DNA from 4 places in the Gemmata sp. SH-PL17 genome. Region 4 is predicted to be linked to each of the others. Evidence: riboswitches for the same ligand, from Rfam matches in the RefSeq annotation. Region 4 holds a riboswitch; each other region holds the start of a gene.

Region 1 (3,954 bases), 1.0 Mb from region 4:
AAAACGACCACGCGCGGACGCTCCGTTACGCGCATCGAGCGCGCGGCAACGGAATCGATGCGCTGCTGCAACGCGCCGATGACGGCATCGGCCCGATCCGACACGCCCGCGGTGTCTGCGACCATACGGAGCGTCGTGAGCACCTCGTCGAGTGACGTCGGCTCGAGGTTGACGACGCGCGGGCGCCCGGGCAGTGCGCAGGCTGCAGCCGTGACCTCGGCTTCGGCCACGGCACACACATCACATAGCGCCTGCGTGACGATCAGGTCGGGGCGCAGGCGCTCCAGTGTGGGCAGATCGAGTGTGTACAGGGCACGCTGGGTTTTCAGGCGCTCCCGTACCAGCTCATCGATTTCGCGACTGGAGGCGTCGTGCGGGATCAGCGTGCGCGTGACCTTCGGCAAGTCCGCCACGAACGGCGGGTAGTCGCACTCGTGCGTTACGCCCACGAGTGCGTCACCCAGACCGAGTTGGCAGATGATCTCGGTCGAACTCGGTAACAGAGACACGATCCGCATGACTGCCTCCAGTGCTCAAACTGTCGCGGTGGCCGGTGCCGGTTCGCGCAGCACTGGGAACGCGCGTTCCGCGACGGCCCATCCGCCGAACAAGAGACCAACGAACACCGTGTCCCCGAGGAGCGTGTTCCGGAAGTACGGGAGGGCGGCGATGTAGCACTCACGCAAACCTTCGGCCGTGTGCGGGTAGAAGGCGATCCAACACGCGAAGTTGGTGACGATGAAGAACTGGAGCGCGCCGAGTAGCGTTACGGTCGCCGTTGCCACAACCGTGCGATGAGAACGCAGCCACCGGGCGATCAGCACGTTCAGGGCAAAACTGGCGTACACGACCGGGATCAGGACGTGCAAACTGGTGAAGAGATCACCAACGAAGAGAGCAACCAGCGGGACCACCAACGCGGCCCGTCGATCCGTGAAGTACGCCCCGCTGAAGATCGCCATTGCCCCGATTGGCGTGAAGTTCAGTGGGTGGGGCACAACCCGGACAACCGCCGCGAGCGCGATGACAACAGATAGCACCGCAACGCGCGGCAGCCAGGAACGAGACGAAGGACTAAACGATTCTTCGCGAGACACAGATCGGCTCCTCTTCGCCGGGACGGGCGGAAGGGGGTGCCTGCGGAGACCGGAAACGAGCGGACGGGGATGCACGCGAACGAAAAGCCCGTCGGCCCGGTCGCCTGGTTCCGAGGCACCGAACAATGAACGACAGGCAGGTCTTCTGGCTCACGGCTCGTAACGGGTTGCGGGCGCCTTCCCGTGACCTATGGTCACAGTGGCGAGTGCCCGAGAACCCTGGCCGAACACAGCAGCGGCCCTGCGCCGGATTCGCACCGGCTTCCCTCTTCGTCGCGCCGCCTGATGGCGGCGCGAACCTGTCGAGACGCAACTGGCTTATGCCGCGAGCGGTGGAGCGTCCACAACCTGTGAGGCACGGGCCTTTAGGGGCGTTCTTCCGTTCGCGTTCATCGCGAGCAATGTCGTAAGCTCGTCACCAACGCCGCACGCATCATCCGCAAACGACACTACCTGTGACGATTGAAATTCGGGCTCGTGAGGCCGGCTACAGAAGACACGTAATCCGCACGCTTCGGTACTACCCTCCGAGCGACGCACCGAAGCGGAAACCAGTTTCGTATACGAAGAACGCATCCAACACGCCGTTTGAAGGAGCATCGAGAATCCGAATGTCTGTTGCGGCCGCGGTGTTTGTGGCGGTAACCAGCGCGCGGTGCCCGTTGCGGCCGGTCGTGGCGAGTTGCACGCCCCCACGGAACCCGGGATCGTAAGCGTAGAAGCTACTCACAACCTCTTCCGTCAGCGGGCGGAGCACTTTTACGTGCGGATCGTACCCGGCAGTCGAAGGGGCCACGGCGACTTCCGCGGCTCCGTCGCCGTCGAAGTCGCCCGCGGTTACGGATAGCGCCCCCGCGAACGCGGGGCCGAATGCGAAGAAACTGGCCAACAGCCCGAGATCCGTTCCCGAAAACACCATGACGTGTCCCTGCCCGCCGGTCCCGGCCGTGACGATGATGTCGGCCGCGCCGTCCCGGTTCACGTCCCCGCTCGCGACGCGCCCGCCGCCCGTAAACGCCGACGGGAACGCGAGGAAGCTATCCAGTAACTCACCGGATGCACTGAATACTTTTACGTGTGCGGGGGCGTTGGCTTCCGGGCACACGATGATGTCGGCCGCGCCGTCGCGGTTCACGTCACCAGTTGCGAGGCTCAGACCCGTCGTTAAACCGGCGTCGAAGGCGTAGAAGCTCGCGATCAGTGATCCCGTTTGGCCGTCGAACACCTTGACGTGTGGCGGCCCAGCGGGGCCGACCGACGCGATGAGATCCGGTACGCCGTCGTGGTTCACGTCCGCCAGCGCGACGCGGACGGTTCCGTCGAACCCGGGGAACGGATCGAAACGGAACAGCGTGCGCCGCGTGGTCGTGTCGATCACTTCGACCTGAAAGCCGGTTGTGTCTCCCGCGGCCACGGCGAGGGCATTCGTGAGCGGCGCCCACGATTGATTGTCGCTCGGTAAGTCGGGCGACTGGCCCGAGATCAGAACGCGCCGCAATTTATCGAGCGTCTGGAGCGCGGTGAGATTGCGGACGTTGTAGCCGAACTGAAGTCCCTTCTCGGTCAAATCGCCTCCACCTGTTGGGGACACGCTGGGGTGAACGCCGTCCGCGCTGATCCCCAAATTGGGGAGCTGCTGGAGCGCCCGCCAGTAGTTCCAGAGCGGCACCCGGAGGGCTTCGCTGACGTCTTCGATGACCTGGTTGTAACTCGGTTGTAGCCGTTCCAGTTCGGCCGAGAACTTGCTGTTCGGAATCGTGCTGAGGACGGGGACCACGCCCATGTTCAGTGCGGTCTCGGCGATCCGCGTCAGGTTCTGCCGGAACGTGTCGAGCGGCACGCCCGCGGCGACGTCGTTCGTCCCGACCATGACGAGGACGAACGCGGGCCTGCTGACCGCGAGTTCGCTGGGCAACAGCCCGAGTACGTCCGCGGACTTGTACCCGCTCACGGCCGCGACGCTCGGGTGCGCGAAGGAGTTCGATCCCCCGATCTGGCCGGCGCGGAAGTAGGCGAGCGTGTCGTTGAGCGAGCCGTCCCCGGCGAGGTCGACCCCCATAGAGGGCGTTGCGAGCGGGATGAGGAAGTTGTTCGAGAACGTGATGCTGTCGCCGGCCCGCGTGAAGACGTTCGTCTGGTTCCCGGCGGCCGCCCCGCGCTGGATCACCGCCGACAACCGGGCCGCCATAGCTGCGTCAACGACCGGAACGACCGGTGTCAGAGTGTAGGCCGTTGGCACCCACCGGGCCTCCAGTGCTTCCACGTGTAACGGGAAACGCAACGTGGGCGCGAAGGCGCGCGAACCCCTAACCATGACGGCTCCTGAATCGCGAGCGCGGGAACTCGGGCCGGGAATATCGGGATGGAATTTCAAACGTTATTGTTCCCCGTATAGACACATCTTCCGATAGGGAATTGGCCGCGGCATTGAGAACCCAGGGGACGTGATTGATATGATTTAACTTGTTGATTAAATCGATGTAATTGGTGAAATTGAATTGATCGCTAGTATCGTTGCTTTATGAGGGCCATTGAGCGTGGAGGTGGGTGGCCGATAGCACCGAGCGATTGGTGAACCCCGCCCGCAAGGGCGGCGGGTGGAGCACAAGGGGCAGGTGAATCCCGCCCGCAAGGGCGGCGGGTGGAGCACAAGGGCAGCGGGTGGATGCACAAGGGCGAGGTACCCACCGCCCTTGCGGGCGGGGTTCACCTACGCCATCTGGTTCAACTCATATATTTCTCAGATATTGCGGCGGCTAACTGCTTTCCTGCTATCAGTTTGCACTTTCATGCGAATCTAGATAATCTGGCTAAACGGCATCTTCATCACCAGGGCACCCCGCCATGACTCGCTGCC
Region 2 (3,954 bases), 970 kb from region 4:
TCGACAGGGTCGGGCATGGCGGGCCTCTGGTTGGGCGAGGAGCGGTGCCGATCAGCATACCGTAACGCGCAAGAAGTGGGAGCGGGCGCGCCGAACGGCCTCGGATCGTTCGCCTTCTGTAGCCGGTTACAGAGGGTAAGCAACCCGGGATCGGCTCGCAGTGCGACTCGCGGCACGTGCCCTCGAACCGCTCTTGCGCGTTTTCAAGCAGATCGGGCACAGCGGAACCCGATGTGCGACATGCCGGTATCGGGGGTCGTTCCGCGCCGGGCGCCGGGGCGGTAGCTCTCGCAGTAGCTGACGTGGCAGAGGAACGACCCGCCGCGCGTTACGCGCTTGGGCGCCCACGGCTCGCCCGGATCCCAACTGTCGCCCGGGCCTTGCGGGTCGGCGCTCGTTCCACGGTCCGCGAGCCTGTCGTAAGCGTCCGCCCGGTACCAGTCCGCGCACCATTCCCACACGTTGCCGGCCATGTCGTACAAGCCGTACCCGTTCGGCGGAAAGCTCTTGACCGGTGCGGTTCGCCCGTAACCGTCGCGTTCGGTGTTGCGGTGCGGGAACTCGCCCTGCCAGATGTTCGCACGCGGGTTATCGTCGGTCGACTTTTCATCACCCCACGGGTACCGTTTCCCGGCAAGTCCGCCGCGTGCGGCGAACTCCCATTCGGCCTCGGTGGGCAACCGCTTACCGACCCAGGCACAGTACGCGACCGCGTCGTCCCACGAAACGTGAACAACGGGGTGATCGTCCTTCCCCGTGAGGTTACTTTCCGGCCCTTCCGGATTCTTCCAGCACGCCCCGGGCACATAGGCCCACCATTGCGCGACGTTGTCGAGGGACACAGCCCGCGCGGGTTGTTTGAACACCAGCGATCCGGGCACGAGTAGATCGTCCGGCGGTTTCGGGGTGCCGGGCGGGACGAACCTCTTCATCTCCTCCCAGTCGGGTTTCTTCTCGGCCGTCGTGACGTACTTGGTTGCTTCGACAAACTTCCGGAACGCGGAATTGGTGACCTCGGTTTCATCGATCCAGTAGCCGGTCAGTTTCACCTTGTGGGCCGGGCGCTCGGTTCGTGGGAACGCGGAATCGGCCGAACCCATTGTGAACTCGCCACCGGGAATCAACTTCATCCCAACCGAGTCGCGTGGGCCGGGGGCCGGCGGTATGGTGGGCGGAGGGGGAGGGGCCGCGTCGGTCGGTGCGGGCAACTTCGCGGTCTGGATCTTTTTAGTGATCCCGTATGCCACCCCGAACCCGCCCACTGCGAGCGCGCTGAGGATGAATGTTCGGCGGCTCGGTCGCGGTTTAGGGACGGGAAGCGGTTCGGGTTTGGCAGCTCGGCGCACGGATTTGGAACCCATGTGGCCCCCACTCTGGTTGTGTTTTGTGTTCGTGGCACAGGCCTCTGGCCTGTGGAGGCACTCACACAGGCCAGAGGCCTGTGCCACCAAACAAAAACCAAATCCATCAATTCAACAACGCAACACGGGCACTCAACATCTCTAACCGTCCCGGGCGGTGAAAGCAATCCGGCGGGCGAAAACTCACACCGAAGGGCGTGACACTCCGGTGTTGCTATTTGTTTGCGCGCCGCAACACGCAAACGTGAGTCAGATATGATTGTGCGGTGAAGGTGCCCACAGTTCTGGACGCCGGGTGTTGGTCGCGTATAACTCACCCCACTCGATAGGTGTCTCCGCCGTTCTCGCGGCGGGGGTGAAAAGGGAAGCCGGTGAGAATCCGGCGCAGGGCCGCTGCTGTATTCGGCCGGGAACGGGCACAATGCCACTGCGGAGCACCGCGGGAAGGCCGCTCGAACCCGACAAAAGGCCGTAAGCCAGAAGACCTGCCTGTCGTGATCGTCGTTCGGTGCCTCGGACCCCAGGCGACCGGACCGGCAGGTCTCTGTCCGCGCGCGTGCGCGGCGCTGCCCGTCCGCCCCGGTCCGTAGGCGTTTCCTCGCCCGGCCCAGTGAAGAAGGAGCAGCCCGTGCGTTTCCCGTTCCCGGCGCGCCAGCGCCGCGGTCCGTGTCTCCCCGGTCGAACCCCTCGCGATAGTCGCATGAAATGCGACTTCCACCGGTCCATTAACGCGAGAACGCCGGCACCAACGGCTTACGTCCCGGAGCGGGCGGACGCATCACCGCACGCGGTGAGCGGCCCCGAGCCGGGGAACGGAGGCTCGCGTGTTCAGGCAGTTCGTTCTTTGTCTCGGCGTGTTGTTGGGGCTGGCGGGCAGCGCACAGGCCGGGTTCGTTACATCCCTTGATGACGTCGACATGTGGGTGGGGACCGGGAGCAACCGCGCCGCGTTCGTGGTGGACTGGAAGACCGCGTCCGGAACCTCGTCGTTCATCTGGGGGTACCGGTGGGACGGCACGGCGACCGCGGAGGACATGCTCCGGGCGATCACCGGGTCCAACACCGGGCTTTACGCCAACCTCGGGGATTTTGGGCCGGGTCTGGGGTTCGCGCTGTTCGGGATCGGGTTCGACGCGAACCACAACGGCGTGTTCGGCGTGTCGCCGACGCTCACGTTCACGAACGGGATCGCGTCCGCGGACCGGGACGGCGGACTGGCCGATGGTCGGTCGCCGACCGACCCGGGCGACCTCTACCGCGAAGGGTGGTGGACCGGGTACTGGAGCTACTGGGCCAAAGACCCCGGCGACGCCGATTGGGGCTACAGCGGTACGGGGATGTCCGGTCGCATTCTGAAGGACGGGTCGTGGGACGGGTGGAGCTTCGCGGACGGGTTCGACGCCCGCCCACCCTCCCCCGCATCGAACCCGACCGCCGTATCGACCCCGGAACCGAGTAGCTGGGTGCTGCTCGTGACTGGTGCCGGTATGCTCATCGTCTACGTGCGCCGCCAGCGAGCCGTAGCACTGGCGTAACGCGGTTCGCGTGCTTGGGGTCAACACTTCGGCCGGCTCACACCGGCCGTTCACCAAGAGATGTTTTTCTCTGAGATAGATTCGGTATTGTTGGTCGCTTACCGTAACGGCTTTCTCCCAGCCCAAGGTCAGCGCCATGTTCACCATTACGATTAGCGGCCCGGTCGTAGTCACCGACGACGCGACCGAGGAGCCGATCACCGACGTCAAGCGACTCGGCACGTTCGACGGACTTCACTCTGGTAAAGAAACGTGCGCCAAGTACCACCACGGCGACATCGCGGACCTGGAACTGAAGGGCGGGCGGGTGGCTCTCGTGTTTGACGCCGCAGCGAAGAAGCTGCGCGTCGTGTCCGAATTCATCAGCGCGCGAAAACTCACCAAGGACGAACTCCAGGGGCTGATCGAAGACACGCAGGGTCAGTGGAGCGACGGCATCGGTGAGGGCTGTTTCGACACGGTCATGGACAAGCGCAAGGTTTTCATCGACCTGTCGCCGGATAGCGGTGGGAAGGTCAAAGCCACGCAGGTCGACGACGGCAAACCCGCTCCGAAGAAATCGGCAGCCAAGGCGTCGGTCGCCGAACTGGTGAAAGCCGCGATCGCCGGCGACCTGGACAAAGTGAAGGAACTCGTCGTGACGAAGGCGAAACTCGACGGGCGCGGGCAGTACGGCTACACGCCACTCATCGCGGCCATTGTGAGCGACAAACTGGACGTCGCGCTTTACCTGATTGCGCAGGGCGCGAACGTGAATCTGGGCGACAAGGAAAAGAGCGACCCATTGAAGTACGCCGCGATTCGGTCGGGGTGGGTCATGTCGCACCAGAACGTGAAACTGGCCGAAGCCCTACTCGATAAGGGCGCTGCGGTTGATTCGCGAGACGCGGACGGGTTCACCCCGCTCCTGTGGGCCGCGAACCGGGCGGCCGTGAAGCTCGTCTCGCTGCTACTCGCCCGCGGAGCGGACGTGAATGCGAAGACGACTCAGAAGTACAACTCCGGGCGCAACGCGCTGATGCTCTCCAAAAACGTGGAGACCGTGCGCCTGCTGCTCG
Region 3 (3,954 bases), 1.5 Mb from region 4:
AGAGCGCCTTGTGCCACGCTGACGTCTGAATTTCTGCTTGTGGCACAGGCCTCTGGCCTGTGGAGGCGCCACAGGCCTCTGGCCTGTGCCACCCAAAAGCAGGCCCCAGTTACTGACAGGCTTCGCACGAGCCGGGGTTTTCGAGTGAGCACGTCACCGCCGTCGTGTCGGCGGGCGCGGCCTTCGTCACGGTCGTTTTGGCGATGCCGGTCGCGGGCCGGGAGCGGAGGTAGTAGGTGGTCTTCAGCCCGCGCTTCCAGGCGTGCATGTACATCGACGACATCTTGCCGATCGTCGGGCTTTCCAGGAACAGATTGAGCGACTGGCTCTGATCGATGAACGGCCCGCGATCAGCGGCCATGTCGATGAGCGCCCGCATCGGCACTTCCCACGCCGTGCGATACACCGCGCGAAGGTGTCCGGGTAGTTCGTCGAGGCCCTGCACCGAGCCGTCGGCGAGTTTGATCTTCGCCCGCACCGCGTCGTTCCACAGCCCGAGTGACTTGAGGTCATTCACGAGGTAACGGTTCACCTGGAGGAACTCGCCCGAGAGCGTTTCGCGTTTGAAGAGGTTCGACACCTGCGGTTCGATGCACTCGTAAGCACCGACGATCGAAGCAATTGTGGCAGTGGGTGCGATGGCCACCAAGAGCGAGTTCCGCAAGCCGTGTGCGCGAATACGAGCACGGAGCGCGTCCCACCGCGCGGGCTCGGTCGGCGTGACGCCCCACATATCGAACTGGAGCGTGCCGGTCGCGGCCCGCGTTTCGGCGAACGACGGGTGCGCGCCGCGTGCTTCCGCGAGGTCGCAGGAGGTCGCCAGCGCGTGGTAGTAGATCTCTTCCTGAATGCGGCGCGAGAGGTCGCGGGCCGCGGGCGCATCGAACGGGAGCTTCAGTTTGAAGAACACGTCCTGAAGTCCCATCACCCCCAGCCCGACCGGGCGCCAGCGCGCGTTCGACGCAGCCGCGGCCGATGTCGGGTAGAAGTTCACGTCAATAACGCGATCGAGGAACCGCACCGCGATCCGCACCGTCTCGGCGAGTGCATCGAAGTCGAAGCCGTCGGCCGTAACGTGGCGGGCAAGGTTCACGGAGCCGAGATTGCAGACCGCGGTTTCACCGGTCGATGTCACCTCGACGATCTCGGTGCAGAGGTTCGAGCTGTGAACGACGGTCCCGTCCGCGGCGGTCTGATTGCAGGTGCGGTTGCAGGCGTCCTTGAAGGTCATCCACCCGTTGCCGGTTTCGGCCAGCGTTTTCATCATCCGAGCGTACAAATCACGGGCCGGCACGCACTTCGCCGCGAGACCGCGTCGCTCGGCTTCCACGTAGGCCGCGTCGAATGCTTCACCGAACAAGTCGGTCAGGTGCGGAACCACCTTCGGGTCGAACAGCGACCACTCCTCGCCCGATTCCACACGCCGCATGAAGAGGTCCGGCACCCAGTTCGCGAGGTTCAGGTTGTACGTGCGCCGGGCCGGGTCGCCGGTGTTGTCGCGCAACTCCAGGAACTCTTCCACGTCCGCGTGCCACGACTCCAGGTACACGCAGCACGCCCCCTTGCGCTTGCCGCCCTGGTTGACCGCGGCCACGGACGAATCGAGCGTCTTGAGCCACGGAACGATCCCATTGCTGTGCCCGTTCGTGCCGCGAATTAGCGACCCGCGTGAGCGAATCCGGTGGTACGCCAGCCCGATCCCGCCCGCGAACTTCGAGAGCTTCGCGACGTCGGCGTAGCGGTCGTAAATCGCTTCGAGGTCGTCGGTAGGCGAGTCGAGCAGGTAGCACGACGACATTTGCGGGCGCGCGGTGCCGGAGTTGAACAGGGTCGGCGTGCTCGGGAGGTAGCGGTGCGCGGCCATGAGCCGGAACAGTTCGATCGCGTCCGCGGCGAAATCCGCCAGACCACACGCGACACGCAGAAAGAAGAACGCGGGCGTCTCGATGACGTGCCGCGTTTCGGGGTGCCGGAGCAGGTAGCGATCGTAAACGGTTCGCAGCCCGAAGTATTCAAACAGGTCCGGTTGTTGTTCCCCCGCCGCGGCGTTGAGCTTGCGGGCGTTGGCCGATACGAACGCGAACGTCCCCTCGGCCACCAATCCGTGCCGGTATCCAGCCGCGATCGACTGCGAGAACGAATGAACGTCCTGGTTCGTGACTTCTTTGTCGATGTACGTCGAGAGCAACCGCGCCGCGAGCCGCGAATACTCCGGCTCCTCCGCGATGAGACAGGCCGCCGTCTGGATCGAGAGCCGGTCGAGCTCCGCGGTGGTCGCGCCGTCGTAAAGCCCGCCGATCGTCTTCACGGCCACGCGCATCGGGTCGACGGTCGGCAGTCCGCCCGCACACCTCTGCACGGCGCGGACGATCTTGTTCACGTTGACATCTTCGAGCGCGCCGTTGCGCTTGCGAACCTTCATGATTGCTTGGGGGCCAAGGAACCGAGAGGGACTGACGGGCGGTGGCGCTACAGCGCGATCGATGGTGGAAGTGGTCACGTCGCTCTCTCCCGGATGAACGCAATAAAGCGCGGGGAGTGAGCGAAGGCAGAGAGGAACGCGCATGCGGGCGCGGACCAGCCGCCCGCTGCCTTCCCCACGAAAGCACGGTTATGTCGCGCGATTTTTGGTTCGCGCGGTCGCACGGCAGGTCTTCGGACTCGCAGGCGCGTGCGGCTCACCGCACACCTACTAACCGTCGCTTCCCAACCCGACGCGGGTCAGTGCGTGTGACGGCGTTTGTTCCTGCATACCGCTGCGGGGGCAGTCCCGGATTCGCACCGGGTTCCCTTTTCATCGGCCCGCACGAAGCGAGCCGAACCGACGACAGGAAGCGTGTATCGGCCAATGTGTTTTGGGGTAATGAAGTTAATCCCCGAGTAGTGTGGGATCGATGTCAGTTTTCGGCGCGGTTGCGCCGGATCGATCGAAGTGAACGCCAATACCAGACGAACTGCCGAAGTTAGCCGACCGGTGAGAATAGCGAAGAGTTTTTGACAGGATTAACAGGGTCGACAGGATTCAAAAAAGCAACTGCGATCAGTCGAGCTGTCGGCCCGGGCACATCGGCCCAAAGAATAACGGCCGGCATCAGCCGGCCGCCACCAAACGGGATTAGCACGCGGTCGCGGTGCAGCCGAACTGTTCGGCCCGCCTCGCGCGGACGGCTTCGCGCTGGCGCCGACGGGCTTCACGCTTGTACTCGCACTGGTAGGCGGTGTACTTGGCGTGGCACCCGGTGCAGCGGATGAAGCCGCTCACCGCTTGTTGGCCGCACCCGGCGATGATGCACACCCGGCTGGCCTTGCGCTCGGCGTATTTCGCCCGTTCGCGTTCGCGTTCCCGCTCGCGGTGCGGTTGGCACAGCACCGAGCCGGGAACTTGGGGGGCGTCGCAGAAACGGCAGAGGCCCAGGGCTTGGCGTTCTTCTTTCGTTTTCGTGTTCGAGGTCATATCAGATTGTGTGAAATAACCGCGTAGTTCGGCTCACCGAACCCACGAGGTCGTGTTGTGCGGAAGTATCAGGCCCGAATCGGCGCGACTGCTACGAGTGCGATGAGGCGGTTACCTCTCCGATTTCGAGCACCCAATAACGTTGTTTCTGGCGCTGATTGAAAGAACGAATGTGCCGTCAAAAACAAACCTTCGCAACGCGGGACTGGTGCCTTCTTTCGTTGGCACAGTGCGCAGCGAGGGCGCGTTGACGGAATTAACCGAGCCGTGGCGGGTGGAAGATAGACGAGGCCCGAAGTATCGGGCGAGGAGATGTGGAATCGTAAGCGAGTAATCGCCCCGGCTCCTCGGCACTCAGCGAGGCAAGTCGGAGCACTTGATCTTTTACGGGTACCGGTACGGTAGGCACCGGCGGTACGGGCACCGAATCGCGCAACGGCTTACCGGAGCAGTTCGGCCCCTGGCAAGGCTTCGGCATCGAGTTGCGTTGTTCGGTCGAT
Region 4 (3,954 bases):
CACTCCGCCCGGCTCGGGAAGTGCCACTTCTGTTTCTTCTCCCCGTCCGCGGTCTTGATGGTGTACTCGCGGTCCACGCCCTTTTTGTCCGCGAGTTCCGCGTCGGTCTGCTCGTCGTTCCAGATGTACGTGTAGCCGTTCCACACCTGGTCGCCGTACTCCTCCGTGCCGCCCAGCACCGAGGCCACGAGTAGCCGCGTTTCGAGTCGGCGCTTTTTGCCCGGTTCGGTTTCGAGCGCGAACGTCTTCACGAGAACGGTGCCGTTGGGGAACCGCCAGCCCGGAACCGAACCCGGCGCCGGCTGCGGGTAGGTCATCGTCTCGTACTCGACCTGCAATTCACCCGGGATCGCAATGAACCGCTCCTTGCTCGCGCCGTCGGACCAAAGTTCCGAGTTCACCGAGTACGGGATCAACCCCTTCTCCGGGGCGTGGTCCCTTGTGGACGCGAACAACCCGGTTTCGCTCAGTTTGCGCGGGAACGCGACCCGCTCCTGTGCGACAGACGGGTTCGGCTCGAACCGATAAATCCCGCCGTCAATGAAGTTGAGTGCGTAGACCTCGCCGTCGTGGTCCTGGCCCCACGCGACGATGCGCAGGTTGGTTTTCGCGAGTTCGGTGTGGGCCGTGACGCGGTCGGCCTTCGCGTCGTACTTCAGCATCCAGGTGCGGCCGGTGTCGAAGTCGCCGTACACGTAAGCGCCCTTCAAGTCCGCGTGCTTCTTGCCGTGGTAGATGAAGCCGCCAGTAATCGACCGCGCTTCGGTGTGGTTGTGCTCGACGACCGGCTTCAGGATCGGAGTCGGCCCCTTCTTGCGCTCGGGCCGAAACGGGTGGGCGCCTTCGGTCACGCTCCAGCCGTAGTTGCCGCCCTTCTGGATCTTGTAGACCATCTCCCACAAGTCCTGGCCGACTTCGCCGGCCCACAAATCGCCGGTTGCGGAGTCGAAGCTGATTTTCCAGCACTGCCGGATACCGTAAGCCCAGACCTCGCCGCGTGCGCCCGGGGTGCTCGCGAACGGATTGTCCGCCGGGATCGCGTAGGGCTTGCCGTCGGCTTCCTTGTCCACGTCAATGCGGAGAATCTTCCCGAGCACGGTGCCTAGGTTCTGCCCCGTTTCCAGACCGTCCGCGATGCCGCTCCCGTCGCCGGTGGAGAGGTAGAGGAAGCCGTCCGGCCCGAACCGCATGCAGCCGCCGTTGTGCCCGCCAGAGGGCCACGTGAAGACCACCTTCTCACTCTTGGGATCGGCCGTCATCTTCTCGCGATCGGTCACGGTATAGCGCGAGATGCGCGTGCCGTCGGGCTTGTCACCGGCCGTGATGGACGACACGTAAAAGTAACCGTTCTCAGCGAATTTCGGGTGCAGAGCGAGTCCGTAGATCCCGCGTTTCACGTCGAGCACGAGCTTCTTCTCGGTCTTTGCAGGGTCCATATCGAACACGTAAACCTTGCCGGGCCGTTCCGCGAGCGCCCACAGTTTCTGGCCCGGCACCGCAGTCAGTTCGAGTGCCTCGTTGAAACTCAGTTTGGGGTACGCCTTCACCATGACGAACGGGTCCGGCGGTTCTGGCGAGCCGGCAACTTTGGATGCTGTCCAGAGTTCTCGTTTCTCGATGCCGGTGGCCTTGCGGACCGGTTCGGTTTCGGTCGGGCGCGCGGACGAACGCGGTCCGAGCACGAACGCACCGCCGATCAGCAACCCGGCTACGACTATCGCGCACGAGGTGACACGCATGAGGAGAATTCCTTGGGAGAGAAATGCGTGGCCACACTGTACCCGCCGGAGAAGTGCATTTCACGAACCTTAGTACGAATTTCCCGTTCCGCTCCGGCGCGCGTTGCCGCGCGGTTCGGGGTCGCTATGCTGTAAGTTCGCCAGACGGGTTCCGCGGCGGGTGCTTCTGCCGCGGACGAAAAGGGAAGCCGGTGCAATTCCGGCGCAGGGCCGCTGCTGTGTTCGGCCAGAGGTTCGCGCTCCCACGCCACTGCGGGCAACCGCGGGAAGGCTGCGCGAGACTCGCTAAGAGCCGTGAGCCAGAAGACCTGCCCGTTGGCGATTCCAACGTTCGTGGCCCCGGACCGGGCCGGTGAACGGGCCGGTCTCGTTTCTCCGCTGCGCGCGCAGCAACCCGCCCGATTTCACGCACGCGGTCCGCCCCGAACTCACCACTCGCCCGTCCCGGCGAGAAGGAGCGAACCCGTGCGTCACTTGCGCCCCCAGGGGCACCGGCCCCCGACCCGTCGTGCGTTCACCCTCATCGAACTGCTGGTGGTGATCGCGATTATCGCGATCCTGATCGGCCTGCTGTTACCCGCGGTGCAGAAGGTGCGGGCCGCGGCCGCGCGGTTGAAGTGCCAGAACAGCCTGAAGCAGCTCGGGCTCGCGCTGCACAACCACGCCGAAACGAACGGCGGAAAGTTCACCGTCTCGTCGATGAAATCGGCCCCGACCATGACGTACACCGACTGGTACTGGTTCGGGCAGATCACGAACAACACCTCGACCCCGCGCGTCATGAACCCGAGCACCGGCATCCTGTCGCCGTATTTGGAGGGCAACCGCTCGATCGTACAGTGCCCGGTGTTCGGGCCGGAGCGGTTCGCGCTGCGGTTCGATATCCCGACGGCGAGCTACGCCTACAACGACCAGTTCAGCGCCTCGAACGGGATCGCGGGCCAGGCGATCGTGGTCGTGAGCAACCGGCGCGGCACGTCCGCGACGATCGCGTTCGCGGACTCGGCGAACGTGCCGTACAGCGCGCCGTTCGACAAGCTCACCGAGAACTGGTACCTGTCGGCCCCGTCCCAGGGGTTCCCGAACGTTCACTTCCGGCACGACGGGATCGCGAACGTGTGCTTCGCCGACGGGCACGTGGAGACGCGCCAGCCGACGATCAACGGCGCGCCGTCGTGGGAGGCCCCGCTCGCGACCGAGCTGCGTAAGAAAGAGATCGTCTGGGACATCGGCACCAACGACATCGAGTTCGGGAAAGATTGATGCCCCGCGAACCCGCCCGCGTCGGGTAGCATCCTGACACGGGCGGGTTCGCGCTCTTACCCCGGAGTGCGAGCATTCGGTCCGTACTCCGAGGCAAAGGCCGGTCATGAGTCACGTCGTTCTGCTCGGCGATTCTATCTTCGATAACGCGCGTTACGTACCCGACCGCCCACCGGTCATCGAGCAGGTGCGCCGGGGACTGCCGCCGGACTGGAAGACAACGCTTGTTGCGGTGGACGGCCACACGATCACTGGTGTTGCGGTGCAGTTACCGCGAGTCCCCGCCGACGCGACGCACCTCGTCGTGAGCGTCGGCGGGAACGACGCGCTCCTGGCGAGCGGGCTCCTGCGCGAACCGGCCGCGACCGTGGGCGACGCGCTCGCGACCGTCGCGGAATCGCTGGACGAGTTCCGCGCGGCTTACGCAACAATGTTGAAGAACGTGCGCGCGTTGGGGAAGCCAACGGCGCTTTGCACCATTTACGACGCGATCCCCGTTCTGGGGGCCGCCGAGCGCGCCGCGCTCGCCGCGTTCAACGACGTGATCTCCCGCGCGGCCATCGGCGCGGGGCTCCCGCTGATCGACCTGCGCGTGACGTGTGCCCACGCCGACGACTACTCACCGATCTCGCCCATTGAGCCGTCGGTTGTGGGCGGGGCGAAGATCGCCGACGCGATTTGCCGCATGGTCGCGGCCCACGACTTCCGGTCCGCGCGCACGGTCGTGTGGGTGTGACCGCGGGTCACGCCGGGTCCGGGACCGCGGCGGCGAACGCCTTCGCGGTGTCGTACAGCTCGAAAAACTCGACCGCCAAATCGTTGCGGAACCGCCAGCGGTTCACGATAACGGACTCGGCCGCCTTTCCCGTCTTGCGGTTGCGGTACGCGCAGCGCCCGAACACGACCACGCGGTCCCCGTCCACGACGAACTCGTCGAACGTGTAGTGGATCA

What was found. A riboswitch is a leader RNA that binds a small molecule or an ion and turns the genes downstream of it on or off. The one in region 4 is predicted to bind cobalamin.
Region 1: another riboswitch for cobalamin. It lies ahead of VT84_RS26260 (DUF6580 family putative transport protein); the one in region 4 lies ahead of VT84_RS39775 (DUF1559 domain-containing protein).
Region 2: another riboswitch for cobalamin. It lies ahead of VT84_RS34985 (PEP-CTERM sorting domain-containing protein); the one in region 4 lies ahead of VT84_RS39775 (DUF1559 domain-containing protein).
Region 3: another riboswitch for cobalamin. It lies ahead of VT84_RS24275 (ribonucleoside-diphosphate reductase subunit alpha); the one in region 4 lies ahead of VT84_RS39775 (DUF1559 domain-containing protein).

Annotation. Positions count from the first base shown of each region.
Region 1 is NZ_CP011271.1:6,385,242-6,389,195, reverse strand. It holds gene VT84_RS26265 (cobalamin-binding protein) at 1-518, opposite strand, end outside; gene VT84_RS26260 (DUF6580 family putative transport protein) at 534-1,097, opposite strand; cobalamin riboswitch at 1,215-1,415, opposite strand; gene VT84_RS26255 (GDSL-type esterase/lipase family protein) at 1,618-3,411, opposite strand; gene VT84_RS26250 (S9 family peptidase) at 3,942-3,954, shown strand, end outside.
Region 2 is NZ_CP011271.1:8,401,333-8,405,286, forward strand. It holds gene VT84_RS34975 (ankyrin repeat domain-containing protein) at 1-17, opposite strand, end outside; gene VT84_RS34980 (formylglycine-generating enzyme family protein) at 204-1,361, opposite strand; cobalamin riboswitch at 1,672-1,869, shown strand; gene VT84_RS34985 (PEP-CTERM sorting domain-containing protein) at 2,186-2,896, shown strand; gene VT84_RS34990 (ankyrin repeat domain-containing protein) at 3,033-3,954, shown strand, end outside.
Region 3 is NZ_CP011271.1:5,884,128-5,888,081, forward strand. It holds gene VT84_RS24275 (ribonucleoside-diphosphate reductase subunit alpha) at 110-2,422, opposite strand; cobalamin riboswitch at 2,629-2,836, opposite strand; gene VT84_RS24280 (hypothetical protein) at 3,116-3,454, opposite strand.
Region 4 is NZ_CP011271.1:7,428,935-7,432,888, forward strand. It holds gene VT84_RS30825 (PQQ-dependent sugar dehydrogenase) at 1-1,739, opposite strand, end outside; cobalamin riboswitch at 1,869-2,070, shown strand; gene VT84_RS39775 (DUF1559 domain-containing protein) at 2,205-3,002, shown strand; gene VT84_RS30835 (SGNH/GDSL hydrolase family protein) at 3,109-3,738, shown strand; gene VT84_RS30840 (nuclear transport factor 2 family protein) at 3,746-3,954, opposite strand, start outside.